DNA from 2 places in the Brevibacillus sp. M2.1A genome. Region 2 is predicted to be linked to the other one. Evidence: riboswitches for the same ligand, from Rfam matches in the RefSeq annotation. Region 2 holds a riboswitch; the other holds the start of a gene.

Region 1 (7,884 bases), 3.4 Mb from region 2:
GTGCAATTTTTCCGTACTCCGTTGTTTGTCCGACTGGTGTCATGTCAAACTTGAAGTCACCCGTGTGAATGACCATACCCTCTGGTGTATGGAGCACAATTCCCAGAGAATCTGGAATACTGTGGTTCGTCCGGAAGAATGTCGCCTTCAGCTTCGCAAATGGAATTTCCGTATCTTCCGAAATCGGAATCAGCTTCACTTCATTTTGCAAACGATGCTCTTCCAGCTTCGCCTTGACCAAGCCCAGGGTCAGACGACCACCGTAAATCGGCACCTTGATTTGCCGTAAAATATAAGGAATCGCGCCAATGTGATCCTCATGTCCGTGCGTTAACAAAAGTGCTTTGATCTTGTGCTGGTTGTCCACTAAATAGGAAACATCTGGGATAACCAGATCGATACCGAACATTTCGTTCTCGGGGAATTTCACCCCGCAGTCAATGATGATGATTTCGTCCTCATACTCGACGCAGTACATATTTTTTCCGATCTCGCCGAGGCCGCCCATCGCGAAAATCTTAACGTCGCTCAAACTCTTTCCTCCTAACATCGTCGTGCATGATTATGGGAATCCGAACCAAGCATGCCATTCTTATTATATCACAACGTAAGACGTTCGTTTCACCCAGTCTTGTCTATTCCACACATTCATCTTCGGTCAATAATCGAATACTGATACTCCAAATCGGCAACTCGTTCATCGGTAACGACACTAGCTCTCGCCCAGAAGTCGTGCTTCGCATAAGAATCGCCCGTCCATACCTCCGTAATTTCTCCTGAAGAGAGTTGTAGTGGTACGGCCTCGACTTCTTTTAATACGGCACCGCTTTTGTTTTTCAATCGCAACTTCAAATCGATCTCCAACGGCTGGTCCGACTGATTCCGTACCAAAATGAGGCTTGAATAAGGATACCCGGCACAATTTTTCGTACACTCTTGTCTGCTGTATACGAGGGCGAGGTCAATGGGCTTCTCATTGTCCATCTTCGCCTCTTTCCACTGGTCTTTTGCTTTTTGTACGACGATAACGTACTCCGCTTTCTTCAAAAAGGGACCCATCCCTAAAAAGGCAGCAGCAAAAAAACTAAACAAACCAAAAGCTGTGCATAGAAAAACGAGGTTCATCTTCCAGAACTGTTTTCTCATCGTGATCAAAAAGCCAATATACAGGAGGATACAAACAAACACCAACAGGATACAAAAATAGAAAAATACCTCCAAGTCGGCCTCCGTGGGCAGCACCGGAATACCATACTTCATTTGCCAATATACATTCGCGGCAAAGCAGCCCCCGTAAATCAATACGGCTGAAGCAATCGTGAGCCCCCATTTTTTCCAGAAAGGAGGCTTTTGGAAAATCGCCGCAAGAACCCCCACTAACACAGGAACGCCAAATAAGGGAATGAGCAAGTAATGCATCGAATACCTCCCGCACTTCATTGTCATTATTTTCTACGAATCATATTCCGAAAAGTCTTCAAAATACATGGCAAGCCATTTCGAAAAGGAGAGGGATCAGCAAGTGCAAACCGCTCGTCGCCTATTTCGCTATCGGAACATGATGCCCCTTCTCTCTATCGTACTTTTCCTCTTCATCTTTCAGACGGTCCCTACCTACGCCCAGCCTTCCTATGCAAAATGGGGCAGACTCGCAATGCAGGAAACGATGAAGCGATATCCAAGCGCTCAAATTGTGGATTACCTGCATCTCGGACGAAAACAAAAAACGCCCACCACGTCGGAAGAGACGTTTAAGCTCTTGCTTCAAGAAAGCAATCGCAGGTGGGCGTTACTCGTTCATATTGAATTCGTGAATCAGACAGAAGAAGTCGTAAACATCTCCTATGAGGAGACCCGCTAGTCAGCGAGCTGTACCATCTCTTTCATCATGACATCCAGTTCCATGTTGGCTGCCATCCCGTATGCGCGGCGCATGTTTCCATCTCCATCCACCAGGAACATGCGAGCTGTATGGGAATAAGAACCATCTGGCTCCTTAATGACCATCAGACCAAAATCCTTCGTCACTTTCTCTACAGCCTGAGCGTCCCCACGCAGGAACTTCCAGCCACTCTGATCTGCCTTGAACTTGGCTGCATACTCCTGCAAGACTTCCGGCGTATCGTTATCAGGGTCAAAAGAAATGGAAACAAACTCCACTTTGTCTCCGAACAGTCCCTTTTCCTTCAGCTGATCTTGCAGCTTGGCCATGTTGAACGTAGTCGCTGGACAAATATCCGGGCACTTGGTAAACATAAACTCTACCAATCGTACCTTGCCAGCACTTGAATTAAATGTATAGGTTGTTCCGTCACTGTTGTCCAAGGTGAAGTCCGCGATCGGCTTCAACACTTCGATCTTCTCTTCTGTCATGTAATTATAACCAAATACTCCGATGATAGCCAAAAGGATAATACCAGCTAACACAGGAAACCAATGTTTTTTCATTGCAGATTCCTGCTGCAATTGTGCTCCTTCACTCACGGGTTGCTACCTCCCTGCTTGTCCCATGCGTGATGCCTCCTGATTACACACGGGAGGCATTCACACTGTTTCTATCACATCTTACTGTTCCACTTCACCTGGCCATGCGAGCATGCCGCCAACCATATTTGCCACGTCGTATCCTTGTGCACTCAAATACTCTGTTGCTGTATTGCTTCTGGCACCACTGCGGCAAACCATCACAATCGGAATGTTCTTATCCAATTCATCAATGCGATGTGGCAAAAAGCCGAGCGGGATCAGCTTTGCCTCTTTAATGTGACCTGCATTCCACTCTTCCACTTCACGTACATCAATGACTTGCAGTTCCTCTTTGGCTTCCAGCTTTTCCAACAGCTCTTGTGGTGTAATTTCCTTTACTCCATGGCTCATCGCTATTTATCCTCCTATATGTACAATCAGATCAGTTGTAACCACCTCCATGATATCACACGCTTTTTTACTTTTCTAACGCGAAGAGCACTTGGCTTCACCATGCATCCATACTCCCCATTTTCTACCATTATCTCCTATTTCGCTGCGGCAATAGCCACACGGGTTGTGAACAGCTTGAGACAAAACCGTTACAAATTAATGGCATGGGTGAACCACCTTCATTCATATATACATAAAAACCTCCCCGATAACTGTATATTTATCGTTGACAGCAAGGTTTTATTTTCATACAATTACGACAACAATTGTTTTCATCAAGAGCGGTGGAGGGACAGGCCCTACGAAGCCCGGCAACCAGCAGACTAGCTGCATGGTGCCAATTCCTGCAGAATCCAGTGATTCTGAGAGATGAACAAAAGCCCGTGCATGATGGAGCTTCTTCTTCTCAGGAGAATGCTCCGTTTTTTTATTTGCCGATTCCCCATAGTAAAAGGAGAGATGGACATGTCCGATCAACAACAATGGAAGCCAGAAACACTTGCGGTACACGGTGGACAGGAGGTTGACCCTGTAACAGGCTCGCGTGCTGTTCCGATCTATCAGACGACCTCCTATGTTTTCCGCGATACGGAGCATGCAGCCAACCTGTTTGGCTTAAAAGAGTTTGGGAACATCTATACACGTATCATGAATCCCACGCAGGATGTGTTTGAGAAGCGCGTTGCCTTACTTGAAGGTGGTGTTGGCGCACTCGCAACCGCATCCGGGCAAGCTGCCATTACATTCGCGATCTTAAATATTGCGCATGCAGGAGACGAGATCGTCGCTTCCAGCAGCCTCTACGGCGGTACCTACAACCTGTTCGCCCACACGCTTCCCCGCCTTGGAATCAAGGTTCATTTTGCAGATCAATCCAATCCGGAAAATTTCCGGTCCTATATCAATGAAAAGACAAAAGCCGTGTTTTGCGAGACAATCGGAAACCCGCGCATTGATGTCGCTGATATCGAGGCGATCGCCCATATTGCTCACGAAAATGGCGTGCCTTTGATCGTGGACAACACCTTTGCAACTCCGATTTTGTGCCGTCCTTTTGAGCACGGGGCCGATATCGTCGTGCACTCCACCACCAAATTCATCGGCGGCCACGGAACGGCAATTGGCGGTATCATTGTAGACTCTGGAAAATTCGACTGGAACAACGGAAAATTCCCAGGTCTGACTACACCAGACCCCAGCTATCATGGCGTCGTCTATACAGAGGCAGTCGGTCCGCTTGCCTATATTATCAAGGCCCGTGTTCAGCTCCAGCGCGATATCGGAGCAGCAGTCGCCCCAATCAACTCCTTCTTGTTCCTGCAAGGATTAGAAACTCTGCATCTGCGCATCGAGCGGCATAGCCAAAACGCCTTGGCAGTAGCCCAATTCCTTACCAATCACTCTGCCGTAGAGTGGGTGAGTTATCCGGGATTGGAGTCAGACTCCCAGCGTGAATTGGCCCAAAAATATTTGCCAAAAGGTGCTGGCGCGATTCTGACCTTTGGCATTCGCGGTGGCGTTGAGGCAGGAAAAACATTGATCGAGTCAGTGAAGCTGTTCTCCCATCTCGCAAATGTCGGAGATTCCAAGTCACTCATCATTCACCCAGCGAGCACAACACATCAGCAGATGACGGAAGAAGAGCAGGCAGCAGCCGGAGTGACCCCGGGACTTATTCGCCTCTCCGTCGGCACAGAATCCATTGACGATATCATTTCCGATTTGGAGCAAGCCCTGCAGCGTGCGTTGCAATTATCCACGGTAGGTTAACCATACCTTTACAGAAAGAAGAATCATGTCATCTCTTTGGATAGAGATTTTGTGATTCTTCTTTTCCTTTTCTATTTTCGTTCGAAAAACATTGAATTTAACATTCGGTATTTATAAAATACAATCATGCACAAATTTTGGAAGGATGATCACATGAAGATTTTGAACATTGGCAGTGAACGAACGACCTACCGGGTTGAGCTTTCGTATTCTCCTTTATTCGAAGCTGCCCTGGGAATCGCTGCCGCTACCTACGATCAATTGCATCACACGATGGAACACCCTCCTGCCTACTGGCGCCAACTGTTGGACGAGCTATCACCTTCTGTACGGCAAGAGGTCGAATATGCGAAGGAGCACAACACGTGGAAGACGCTTTTGCAACTGCTCGATCTTTGCCCTTTCGCTGATCTGGATTCCTTTCTCTCGTATGTCAGAGATCTCTCAACCGAACAGCTCCGATACGAGGCCCTCCCTTATCTCGGTGAAAATATTCAGGAAGCACGGCGGAAGGCTGCACAAGGAAGCGAAGATGATTGCGCCGCTTTGCAGGAAGCGTGCCGTGCGCACCTCTTTTTTGAATCGTATATCGGCCATATTACTTCCGTTGATACAGAAGAGCTGCGGGGCCATATTCTCCAATTGATGGAAGGCTGGTATACCACTCACATCAAGCCGCGTGAGGAAGAAATCGTTCGCATGCTAGAACGGGATTGGTCGCAAAAGCAAAACAAGCTAGGAAAGCTCACCCCGGAAGCCTTGGTAGAGTATGCGACGGGTTCGAACTACCTCCCTGAGCCTGCCGTGACACGCGTACTGCTGATTCCACAAGCGATCTATCGCCCGTGGACCGTACAGGCCGATGCTGTCGGGACGAAAATTTTTTATTACCCTGTGGCCGACGAAAATTTGCACGATGCTGTAGATCCTTATCAGCCACCCCCTTCACTGGTGCAAGCCTTAAAAGCACTCGGAGACGAGCACAGGCTACGCATGGTCAAATTGCTGGCGGAAAAGGACCTGAGTCTGCAAGAGATAACCGATCAACTCTCCATGGCGAAATCGACCGTGCACCATCACCTGTCCATGCTGCGGTCTGCCCATCTCGTTGAACAAGCAGGCTCCCGTTACAGACTACGCCGTCATACGCTGGACAAGCTTCCCCTGATGTGGGATGACTTCCTGGACAGGAGCAACCCATGAACCAAAACGCGGTACAAGCCTCTGTCTGGCAGCAGCGTTCTTACCGTTGGATTCTTTTCGGTCAGCTCATTTCAGAACTCGGCGCCTCACTCGGTACCCTCGCCAATAGCTGGTTAATCTATCAGGCAACAGGCTCACAAGGTGCGGTCGGACAGATGTGGCTTCTGTATTTTTTGCCGTCGCTCGCGATTCAGTTGGTAGCTGGGCCGTACATCGACCGATTCGATAAGAAGCGTGTCATGCTTTTTTCTCAATGGATGCGAGCTGCTGCGTTTTGTTTGTCCTTTGCAGTCATTACTTCCGGGACAGAATCGCTCTGGCCGCTGTATTTCACTGCTTTGATCAACGGTCTCGTCCAACCGCTGTATGTGCCAGCCAGTCAGTCGCTCCTCCCTACTCTGGTCAAAAGAGAGCAACTCCTCCAAGCCAATGCGTATTTGGATAGCGTCCTGCGAATTGCCTTGATTACAGGTCCGCCTTTGGCTGGAATTCTCGTGGCGAGTATTGGTGGTGAGGCCGTACTCGCATTGGTCGCGATCAGCTATGCGCTCAGCGGTTTCTTTCTGGTTCTTTGTCCAATCGCCCCAGCGAATACTGCCAACAAGAAGCAATCCTGGTTCGTCATGTTTAAGGCTGGTCTAGCGATTTTTTGGCAGAAACCCCTTCTGCTCTGGCTTGGCCTGTACTCAGCTCTCGTCCAATTCGCTGTCGGAGTCACACTCGTACTAAACCTGCCTTTTGTAGCCGGCGAGCTGCAAGGCACCTCATTTCATGTAGGCTTGTTCTTGGCTGGCTATCCATTGGGATATTTCTTCGGCTCCTTGCTCGTCCCTCGCTTCCGTAGCAGCTTCGGACAGCCCCTGATCATGTTGGGATCACTGGTACTAGGTGGCTTGAGCTTTGTTGCAATAGGCTTTACCCATGACATCTGGTTCGCAATCACCATCGAACTACTGGCTGGTCTGTTTGCTCCGTTTTTCCAAGTACACAGTACTAGCCTGTATCAGCTTCACGTTCCTTCCGAGCTAATGGGGCGTGTACTGTCTGTCCGCTTGCTCATCGCACGTGCGACGATGCCCGTCGGTATTTGGCTTGGCGGACAGCTGAGCGATCAGGTAGGGATTCGCCCTCTTTACATCTCTGTAGGTGCCGTCATCGTGATCGCTGCGCTTACGGGAATATTATTTCGAAAATTTGTAACTAACAGGATATTCCATATATAATAAAAACCGTACGACTCCTCAATTTTGAATGGGAAAAGGAGAATTTTCATGACTCATCCGACATTGGATAACCTTCAGCATGCTGTCAGCAGCGTCATCGTGGGCAAGGAAAGTCAGATCCGCCTATTAGTAACGGCATTGCTCGCCCGTGGACACGTATTGCTGGAGGACTTGCCCGGAATGGGAAAAACCGTGCTTGCCAAAACATTGGCGCAAGCAATTGGTGGCTCTTACAACCGTCTGCAATTCACCGCGGATCTACTGCCATCTGATGTCGTCGGTCTACACGTGTTCAATCAACGAACAAGTGAATTCGAACTGCGCAAGGGACCTGTTTTTGCGGATGTCTTGCTCGCAGATGAAATAAACCGGGCCACTCCCAGGACTCAATCCGGCTTGCTGGAATGCATGGAGGAACGCCAGGTTACGATTGAAGGCGTCACCCTGCCACTCCCATCGACCATGCTGGTTATTGCTACCCAAAATCCGATTGAATCGGAGGGGACCTATCCACTGCCGGAAGCACAGTTGGACCGCTTCCTTTTCAAGCTGTCTCTTGGCTACGGTACAAGAGAGGATGCCAAAGAAATTTTGCGGAGATTCCGCAGCGACTCCCCATTAGAGGCGGTCGAGCCGGTCATCACTGTCGAACAAATTGCGGTTCTGCAACGCGAGGTCACAACTGTTCACGTCAGCCAACCAGTGGAAGACTATATCATCGACCTGACGGAAGCGACTCGCCAGCATCGCTCGGTTGAGGTGGGCATCA
Region 2 (7,884 bases):
CGATCAACAGTAGTAACGTTCGTTTTCGCGCCATTTACGAATAGCTCCTTTTGTGCGTAATGGCCGCAGTATTGCGTTAGTTTGTCCGTTATAAATACGAAGAATACCCACAGAGACAATAAATATACAAGCGTTTGCATGAATGCTATACTAGATAAATCGCTTTTTATCAAAAAATGGTTCGATTCAAATTTTTACCTATCTAACGAATGTTTGGAGTGGCTCTCATGTTATGGCGTAATCGTACCTTTCTGCTTTTAATGAGCGGAGAGATCGTCGCGGGAGCGGGCATGTGGATTTCGATTATTGCCAATCTTGCGTTCATGCAGAAACTTGTTCCTTCTGATACGGTGAAGGGCTTGATTCTGATGTGTGGATTGGTGGTCAGCATTCTCCTCGCCCCTAAAGCGGGTGTGGTGATTGACATGTACGACAAAGGCAAGATCATGCTGTTTGCCAGTGTGGTCCGAACACTCAGCCCAGTCTTCATGTTCCCTGCTCTTGCAAACGATTCTCTTCTGTGGATGATCGTATCTTTGATCGTGATGCAATGCTCTGCTGCTTTTTATTTTCCGACCGTGCAGGCTTCCTTGCCAGCCATCCTTTCCCAGGACGAGTTACTCAAGGCAAACAGCGCATATTTGAATATTTCTACCCTCTCGCGCATTGGGGGAACAGCAATCGGCGGTATACTCGTTGCATCCATGGACCTGTCCATGCTGTATGTCTGCTCTATCATCGCGTATGCAGTACTCGCTGTGGTCACGCTCTTTCTCCGCATTCCACCCGTCACTTCTCGGAAAATTCAGGAAAAAGTGGAGTTCCGCGAAGTACTGACGATCTCGCGGCAAGACCCGGCTTTGTTTGTCGGGTTGATTAATAATGGGTTGATCACCTTGTTCCTTGGCGGTGTGAACCTGATGATCTTGAACTTTAGCGAGCTGCAGCAGGAACCTCAGCTCATGGGATGGATCTATGCAGCAGAAGGAATCAGCATTTTGATTGGAGGGCTCTTGGCCAAACGTTGGATAGGCCGCAGAAACCTCGTGGCAGCGTCCACCATCATGCTCTTCTTCTTCGCGCTGTCCCAGTTTGGCATGTCATTCGCGGATAACAAATTCATGGTGCTTGCTTCCTTCTCCGTGTTCGGCTTTGTCGTTGCTTTCTTCTTTCCGGTCATCGCAACGATTTTCCAGAAGCGCCTACCTCCACACCAGCAAGGGCGATTCTTTTCTTTCAAAAGCATGCTGGATCGTGGGTTCTTCTTGTTGGCTCTCGCAATTACAGGAGTTGGGCTGGACCTTCTCGGCATTAGCGGCTACCTCCTCTTCATCGGCTCGCTGACATTGCTCTTTGGCTTGTTGACTTTCATCTACAGTAAAAAGCATAAGCTGGATGTCCGCTCCCACGATGAAGCAGTTGCCTAGTATCGGCATATAACGTACCATGACAAACGCTTTCCTATCGACCATGCTTTGGTGTACACTATTGAAGTATGTTGAACACTTATGGAGGCGTTTTTCCATGCAGATACTTTCCTCTCCCGTTTTGGGAATCTTGCTGCCTCTCGTGATGGCTATTGCAGTGATCTTTTTGAGAATGCGTCGGCAAAAAAAGCCGGCTTCTGCAAAAAGCATTATTTTGCCACCATTCTTTATGGCGACAGGGTTTGCGATGTTTTTGTTCCCGGAGGCGCAATTACCGCCCAAGTTTGATATTGCAGCCTTTGTGGTTGGGGTTATCTTTTCGATTCCGTTGATTATGACATCACGTTTTGAAATCATTGGGCAAGATGTGTATCTGAAACGGTCCCGTGCGTTTTTCTTCATTTTGTCCGGTCTGTTGGTCATCCGGCTGATTATTAAACTGTTGATCAATGATAGCTTTACACCGATTCAAACAGGTGGACTGTTCTTCTTGCTCGCATTCGGTATGCTCGTGCCTTGGCGTATCGCGATGCTGGTGATGTACCGGAACTTAACCAAAAAGACGTTTGGTACCTAATAGAAAACCACCTCCAATGCGAGGTGGTTTCTTTCTTAAAATTCTACATAAAACGGATGCTCTTCTTCTCGCAAACACAACTCAATCCGTTGCCGGAAGTTTTTCCAGGTGACCATCTCCAGCGCTTCCTCTACCGGAAAAAAGCCTGCCTGCAAGCATTCCGGGGTCGTGATCAATTTTCCGCCGATCGGTTTGGCTAAAAATAACGCATTGCAGAGGCTTTTCCTCACATTTTGAAAAATACCGCAAAATTTCGTCACTTCAATCTCTAAACCGCACTCTTCCTTCGTCTCTCGAATGGCTGCCTCCTTGAGAGATTCGCCCTCTTCTACTTTTCCACCGGGCATTTCCCATCCTCTGCGCGGACCCTTGATCAATAAAATCTCCTGACGCTCATTGATAATAATCGCTGCTGTGGAAATCGTATGCCGAGGTGATCCCATATGTACGCCTCCCTTTTTTAAACGACTACTCCAGCGCTGCCAGAAAGTAAGATCCTCCACCAATCTTATACTCGCTATTCTTGCATGCTCCTGCGAGCTTCGCAAAAAACGGTCTTTGCCCGCGATTTTTCCATGCCGTCTGCGCCAATCCCTCCTCAGTCGGTTGGCAAAGCACTACATTTCCCCCCGGAAGTTCAAATGCTTGGCAGATAGCCCCCAGTTTTTTATCGTGGAATACTTCGCTCTTCTCCCACCCAAACCAGCTTTGCCAACGGGCTGTCGCTTCTTCCAGATCCTTTACTGCATAGCCTACTGACTGGAGATGAGCTGCACCGTTCGGATGTGCGGCAATCATACCGCGATTCGTCAAATCTTCTCTTCTCTCTTCATCCGTTTGCGACCATTCAATGAGAAATGGCGGGAGAAGAGCACTATCTGTATCTTCGAGAAACAACATCCGCCACCGAAGCGTCGTACCATCATCACGCGTACGATTTCCCGCAACAGGTCCAGTAACCTGCAAGCCTTGGCTTCGCAGGCGCTCTGCCCACGCATCCATCTCGTTGGTCCGAAGCGCAATCTGACCGAATCCTTCCCCCTTTGCTTCATCCTCGATACATTGACGTACGAGCGGATTCTCTGATTGTCGAGCAAGCTCCTGGTGTTCAACCGCCAAAAATTCAACATAAGAAAGCCCGAAATAACTAAGGCTATTCCATGTCCCCCAAGACGCATGACGCCCTCCAGCTACCGCATGAAAACCCGCTTGGCAAAATTGTTCCGCTGCTTCCTGTGGAGTCCGATGTACAAAATGAACCAAATGATCAAAAGTTAATCGCACCTTTTTTCGCCCCTTTTTCGTATTACTTATAGGATATCAAACTTCATTTATGTAAGGATAGAAAGACAAGGGGGAAAAATGAACGAGAACAGATCAAGCCGGATACATGCTCGGCGCAAGCGCTCACGCAGAAAATGGGTACGTATGGGAAAGAACACGCTCCTATTTAGCTTGTTGGCCATCTTCGTCGTCGGAACCTACTACCTATTCCAAATTGCCATGGATGGAGAACATGCCAACCCGAACACACAGCCTACTCCTGACAATACCGCGAACCAAAAGACTTCTGTGCAGCTCACCTTTGTCGGTGACATCATGATGTCAGGAAATGTTGAGAAAACCTTACTCGCAAACAGCTATGACTACCCATATAAACATGTAAGCTCGCTCTTTTTGCAAGATGATATCACCATTGCCAATTTGGAGACGCCTATCACCGTCACAGGTGTTGCCGCTCAAAACAAGGAGTATGTCTACAAATCATCGCCACTTGCTGTTCCTGCCATGAAAAACGCGGGGATTGATGTGGTGAATCTCGCCAATAACCACTCCATGGACCAAGGAGTTCCAGGATTGTTGGATACTTTTGACGCTTTGGACGAAAACCGGATTGAATACGTCGGCGCCGGTAAAGATGCCAGCCGTGCCTATTCACCTGTATTCATAGAAAAGAACGGCATCAAGATCGCGATTCTCGGCTTCAGCAGGGTCATTCCCGAAACGAGCTGGTTTGCAGGAGATTCCCAGCCAGGTATGGCCGCTTCCTATGATCCTACACTGGCAGTGAAAGCGATCCAGGATGCGAACAGCCAAGCTGATCTCGTCGTGGTGATTGCACACTGGGGCAAGGAACGCTCCGACTATCCTGTCGATCATCAAAAAGAGCTGTCCCGTGCCTACATCGATGCTGGTGCAGATTTGATTGTCGGCGGTCATCCCCACGTACTTCAAGGCTTTGAACGATACAACGACAAATGGATTGCGTACAGTCTTGGCAATTTCATTTTTACACGGTCAAACGAACCCAAGACTTGGGAAACGATGGTCCTGCAAGCAAGCTGTACGAAAAGCGGCGATTGTGAACTGACGATGCTTCCGTTTCACGCAGAATTGGGACAAGCCGTACCCATGAATGAAAGCAATGGCGCTGCCCTGCTAAAACGCATCGAATCCATTTCTGAGAGTGTCGACATTCAAAGTGACGGGCGTGTGCAGCCACGTGCTAAAGCAGTGGAGACTGCCCCCTGACAAAAGAAGCCGTGTTTCCAGATACCTAGAAATACGGCTTTTCTTCATATGATTCCTCTTCCTTACGCAGATTCAAGAACAGGGAAGCAGCGCACTTCTAAGCCAAAATCATTTTTCAACAAAGACTCATGCTCTTCACTGATTCCTGTCACGATCAAGCCTGCGCGCAAGACGCCACCCAAATCGAATTGGACTTTTAGCTTATGTACGTTCACTCCTGCCTGCTGAAGGAAATGCAAGACTCGGTCTGGCGTCGCAGTATGACATGAGCCCTCAAGATAACACAGGACGTGTTCTGCCGAGTCCGATGTAGCTCCAGCTTTGTCAGCCGTTTTTTCTTTCCAGGTAGGATGCGGCGTGAATGGCTGTGTCAATAAATAGGCCAAATCCTCCACGACTGCACTTGCTGTAGGAAGCTCTCCCGCCCCTCTTCCTGTAAACAGCAAGTCTCCCACGATGTTGCCGGATAGCTGGACAGCATTAAATGCGTCGTGGATTTGCGCCAACGGATGGCTCAGCGGAAGCATGGTTGGTTCAACAGATAGGCGAATTCCTTTCTCAGCTTGATAGGCCTGTGCGATCAGCTTGATCCGATACCCCAGCTCGCTTGCAATCCGAATGTGACCTACTGACAAATCTGCAATTCCTTTACGAACAACATCCGCTAAAGGCAGCGATTCTCCGTAAACAAGCTGTGCCAAGATATACAATTTGTACATAGCATCGAAGCCTTCTACATCCGAACGAGGGTCTGCTTCCGCATAGCCCAGCTCCTGCGCTTGCTTGAGCACCTCCTGATATGAGAGCTGCTCTGCTTCCATTTTCGTCAAGATGAAGTTCGTTGTTCCGTTGAGAATACCGCGAACACCTTGGATATCATTCGTGCGAAGGAACTGCCTCAGCACACTCAAGATCGGGATGCCCCCTGCCACACTCGCTTCATAGGCAAGATGCACTTGATGCTGATTTGCCAAATCGACTAGCTCTGTTCCTTTTTTCGCCAGGAGCTCTTTGTTGGCAGTTACCACATGGCAGCCCTTTTTGATCAAAGCACGAACGTAGTCATAGGTAGGTTCTACACCACCCATGACCTCCACCACGATATCCACATCGCTTCTCAATACATCCTCAAAATCTGTTGTCAATAAAGCCGGGTCGACATGAACCGCCCGCTCTTTTTCCGAGTCACGCACCAATGCCTTGACGATTTCAATTCGTTTACCCAGACGAGTAGCCAGCTTCTCCTGTTGCGAGCGAATCGTTTTGATTACGCCTCCACCCACTGTCCCCAATCCCAATAATCCTACGCGTACCACTTCTGCACTCATTCTAACCACCCCATACCCCGAATTTTGGATAAAAAGAAGAAGCCATCTTCGATAAGAAGAAGGCTTGTAAGTAGCTAATGCTCCCCCTCCTTATCTCCCAGGACGTATATGTCCTGCAGGAATTGGCACCTTGTCACAAAATATGCGTGACGGTTGCCGGGCTTCATCGGGCCAGTCCCTCCACCTCTCTGGATAAAGAAAATATGAAATTAAAAAACCTTCTTCGCTAAGAAGAAGGTTCATCTACCAATGGAGTAACCCGCTTCTTATCTTTCGAGACGAAACGTCTCGCAGGAATTGGCACCTTGTCGCTATATGCAACGGTTGCCGGGCTTCATCGGGCCAGACCCTCCACCTCTCTGGATAAGAACCATTTATGCTGTTGAGCTTTATTCTAAGAAATTCCAAGGCAAGCGTCAACAAAATTCTTTCTTTTCTGATTGCAAGCTGATTTTGGCAAAGCTTTCAGTTGTAGGTGAACAGGCTTTCTACCTCTTCCATACTGCAGCAAGTGCAATGAAACACGCCCTCGTGGCAGTCCTCAGGCAGCTCCTTTTCCTCAACATATCCGCACCATTGGCAAATAAAAACTTGAATCATCATACGCCCTCCTCCTCTTTTATCCTGCCCAAAATAAAAAAAGCATTTTCCGCTCGACCGTGACGATCGTTAGAAAATGCCAGAAAAGGAGGGACGTACTTGTCCACTCGCTGTTTTTCGCAAGCCATCTCTAACACCTCCCTATCTCCCGTAGGTCTATCAGTGTTGTCGAAACAGGCAGGTCTCCTGACTATGGGTTCATCGTCTAGCGTCGCCTTCCCCGTCTATTTGGATAGACCAGTGGCTTGTTGGACGCTGACTCCCCTCTTACAGTGGCGGGACCGTGTCGGATTTGCACCGAGCTTCCCTATTATCCTTGGGGCGAATTGGTAACGCCCTAAGGAACCTGTTTCCACCTATGAAATTGTCTTTTCTTGCTACTCTCCTCAGTTATTTTTCCGTGTATTGCGAACCTTGTTCGTGGGCCAGTTGCCATTCCTTCCCCAAATACCGCTCTTTCAAAATGGTAGTGTGGTGAGCTTCATGTCCAGCAATCACGTAGGCCAATGTCCTTGCAGATAGTTTGTTTCCGTTGGCAAGTCCTGTACGCGTCCATGCTTCCGGAGAGATTCCGCGGACCTGCGCGATGGTGGAAGCACGAACAGCCTTGTACTCTTCCAATAAATCTGAGAGGTCTCTTAGTTGAAAGCCCCCGTGTTCAACAAAAGCATTCTCATCAAAACCGACGAGGGGTGTCTGATCTCCTCTCGCAATTCTCAACAAGCGATAGCTCATGATGCGTTCTGTATCGACGAGATGACCCAAAACCTCTTTTACCGTCCATTTGCCTGGTGCATACCGATAATCAATTTGCTCGGGCGCAAGTGAGGAAAATAATGCGACTTGCCTCTCTCCTTGTTGTGTGAGGATCGTTTGCAGCTCCCCCTCCGGTACAAGTCCAATATAATAGTCAAAATAAGCAGCGTATTCATCCCGCTCTGGTCGTCTGAGCATACGTTTCCCACTCCTCGTCATTCAGTTTCGATAGACAAATTGCTATGTAAACCTTCAAACAATAGGACCCTTGCCGGGGCTGCATCGGTGCCAATCAGCTTGAGTGGGGCAGCTACCAGAAAGTACTCGCCTGGTGGGACCTCTGCTAGCCGCAAGCCTTCTATGACAATGACTCCCGCTGCAAACAGCTTTTTATGTGTGGGGTGACCCTCCTGGCTACGTTCGATTCCAAGTGCATCAGTGCCAATGCCCCGCACCCCCAGCTCACTTACATATTCTGCACCTTCCTCTGACAGAAAGATGAATTCAAAAGAGAACGCCTCTTCAAAAGAGTTTTTCGTTTTAAACAGGACAAAATCTCCTCGCGCAAGATCGAATCTCTCCAAGTCAGCGCGTGTGATCCTGTCTTCTACCGCTGTGAGATCGAGAACCTTGCAATTGCCAACTAGCTTCTCCAAGGAAATAC

Evidence for each region. A riboswitch is a leader RNA that binds a small molecule or an ion and turns the genes downstream of it on or off. The one in region 2 is predicted to bind S-adenosylmethionine.
Region 1: another riboswitch for S-adenosylmethionine. It lies ahead of HP567_RS05165 (homocysteine synthase); the one in region 2 lies ahead of HP567_RS21335 (homoserine dehydrogenase).

Annotation. Positions count from the first base shown of each region.
Region 1 covers NZ_JABSUY020000001.1:1,041,293-1,049,176, reverse strand. Annotated here, with positions in the region: gene rnjA (ribonuclease J1) at 1-550, opposite strand, end outside; gene HP567_RS05185 (hypothetical protein) at 649-1,419, opposite strand; gene HP567_RS05180 (YqzG/YhdC family protein) at 1,523-1,861, shown strand; gene HP567_RS05175 (SCO family protein) at 1,858-2,484, opposite strand; gene HP567_RS05170 (rhodanese-like domain-containing protein) at 2,566-2,877, opposite strand; SAM riboswitch class I at 3,189-3,295, shown strand; gene HP567_RS05165 (homocysteine synthase) at 3,385-4,689, shown strand; gene HP567_RS05160 (ArsR/SmtB family transcription factor) at 4,843-5,892, shown strand; gene HP567_RS05155 (MFS transporter) at 5,889-7,115, shown strand; gene HP567_RS05150 (AAA family ATPase) at 7,164-7,884, shown strand, end outside.
Region 2 covers NZ_JABSUY020000001.1:4,435,515-4,443,398, forward strand. Annotated here, with positions in the region: gene HP567_RS21305 (CPBP family intramembrane glutamic endopeptidase) at 1-34, opposite strand, end outside; gene HP567_RS21310 (MFS transporter) at 228-1,427, shown strand; gene HP567_RS21315 (CcdC family protein) at 1,525-2,004, shown strand; gene HP567_RS21320 (NUDIX hydrolase) at 2,040-2,447, opposite strand; gene HP567_RS21325 (VOC family protein) at 2,473-3,288, opposite strand; gene HP567_RS21330 (CapA family protein) at 3,367-4,536, shown strand; gene HP567_RS21335 (homoserine dehydrogenase) at 4,599-5,864, opposite strand; SAM riboswitch class I at 5,952-6,063, opposite strand; SAM riboswitch class I at 6,128-6,234, opposite strand; gene HP567_RS21340 (hypothetical protein) at 6,330-6,467, opposite strand; cobalamin riboswitch at 6,624-6,829, opposite strand; gene HP567_RS21345 (DinB family protein) at 6,855-7,418, opposite strand; gene HP567_RS21350 (cyclase family protein) at 7,436-7,884, opposite strand, start outside.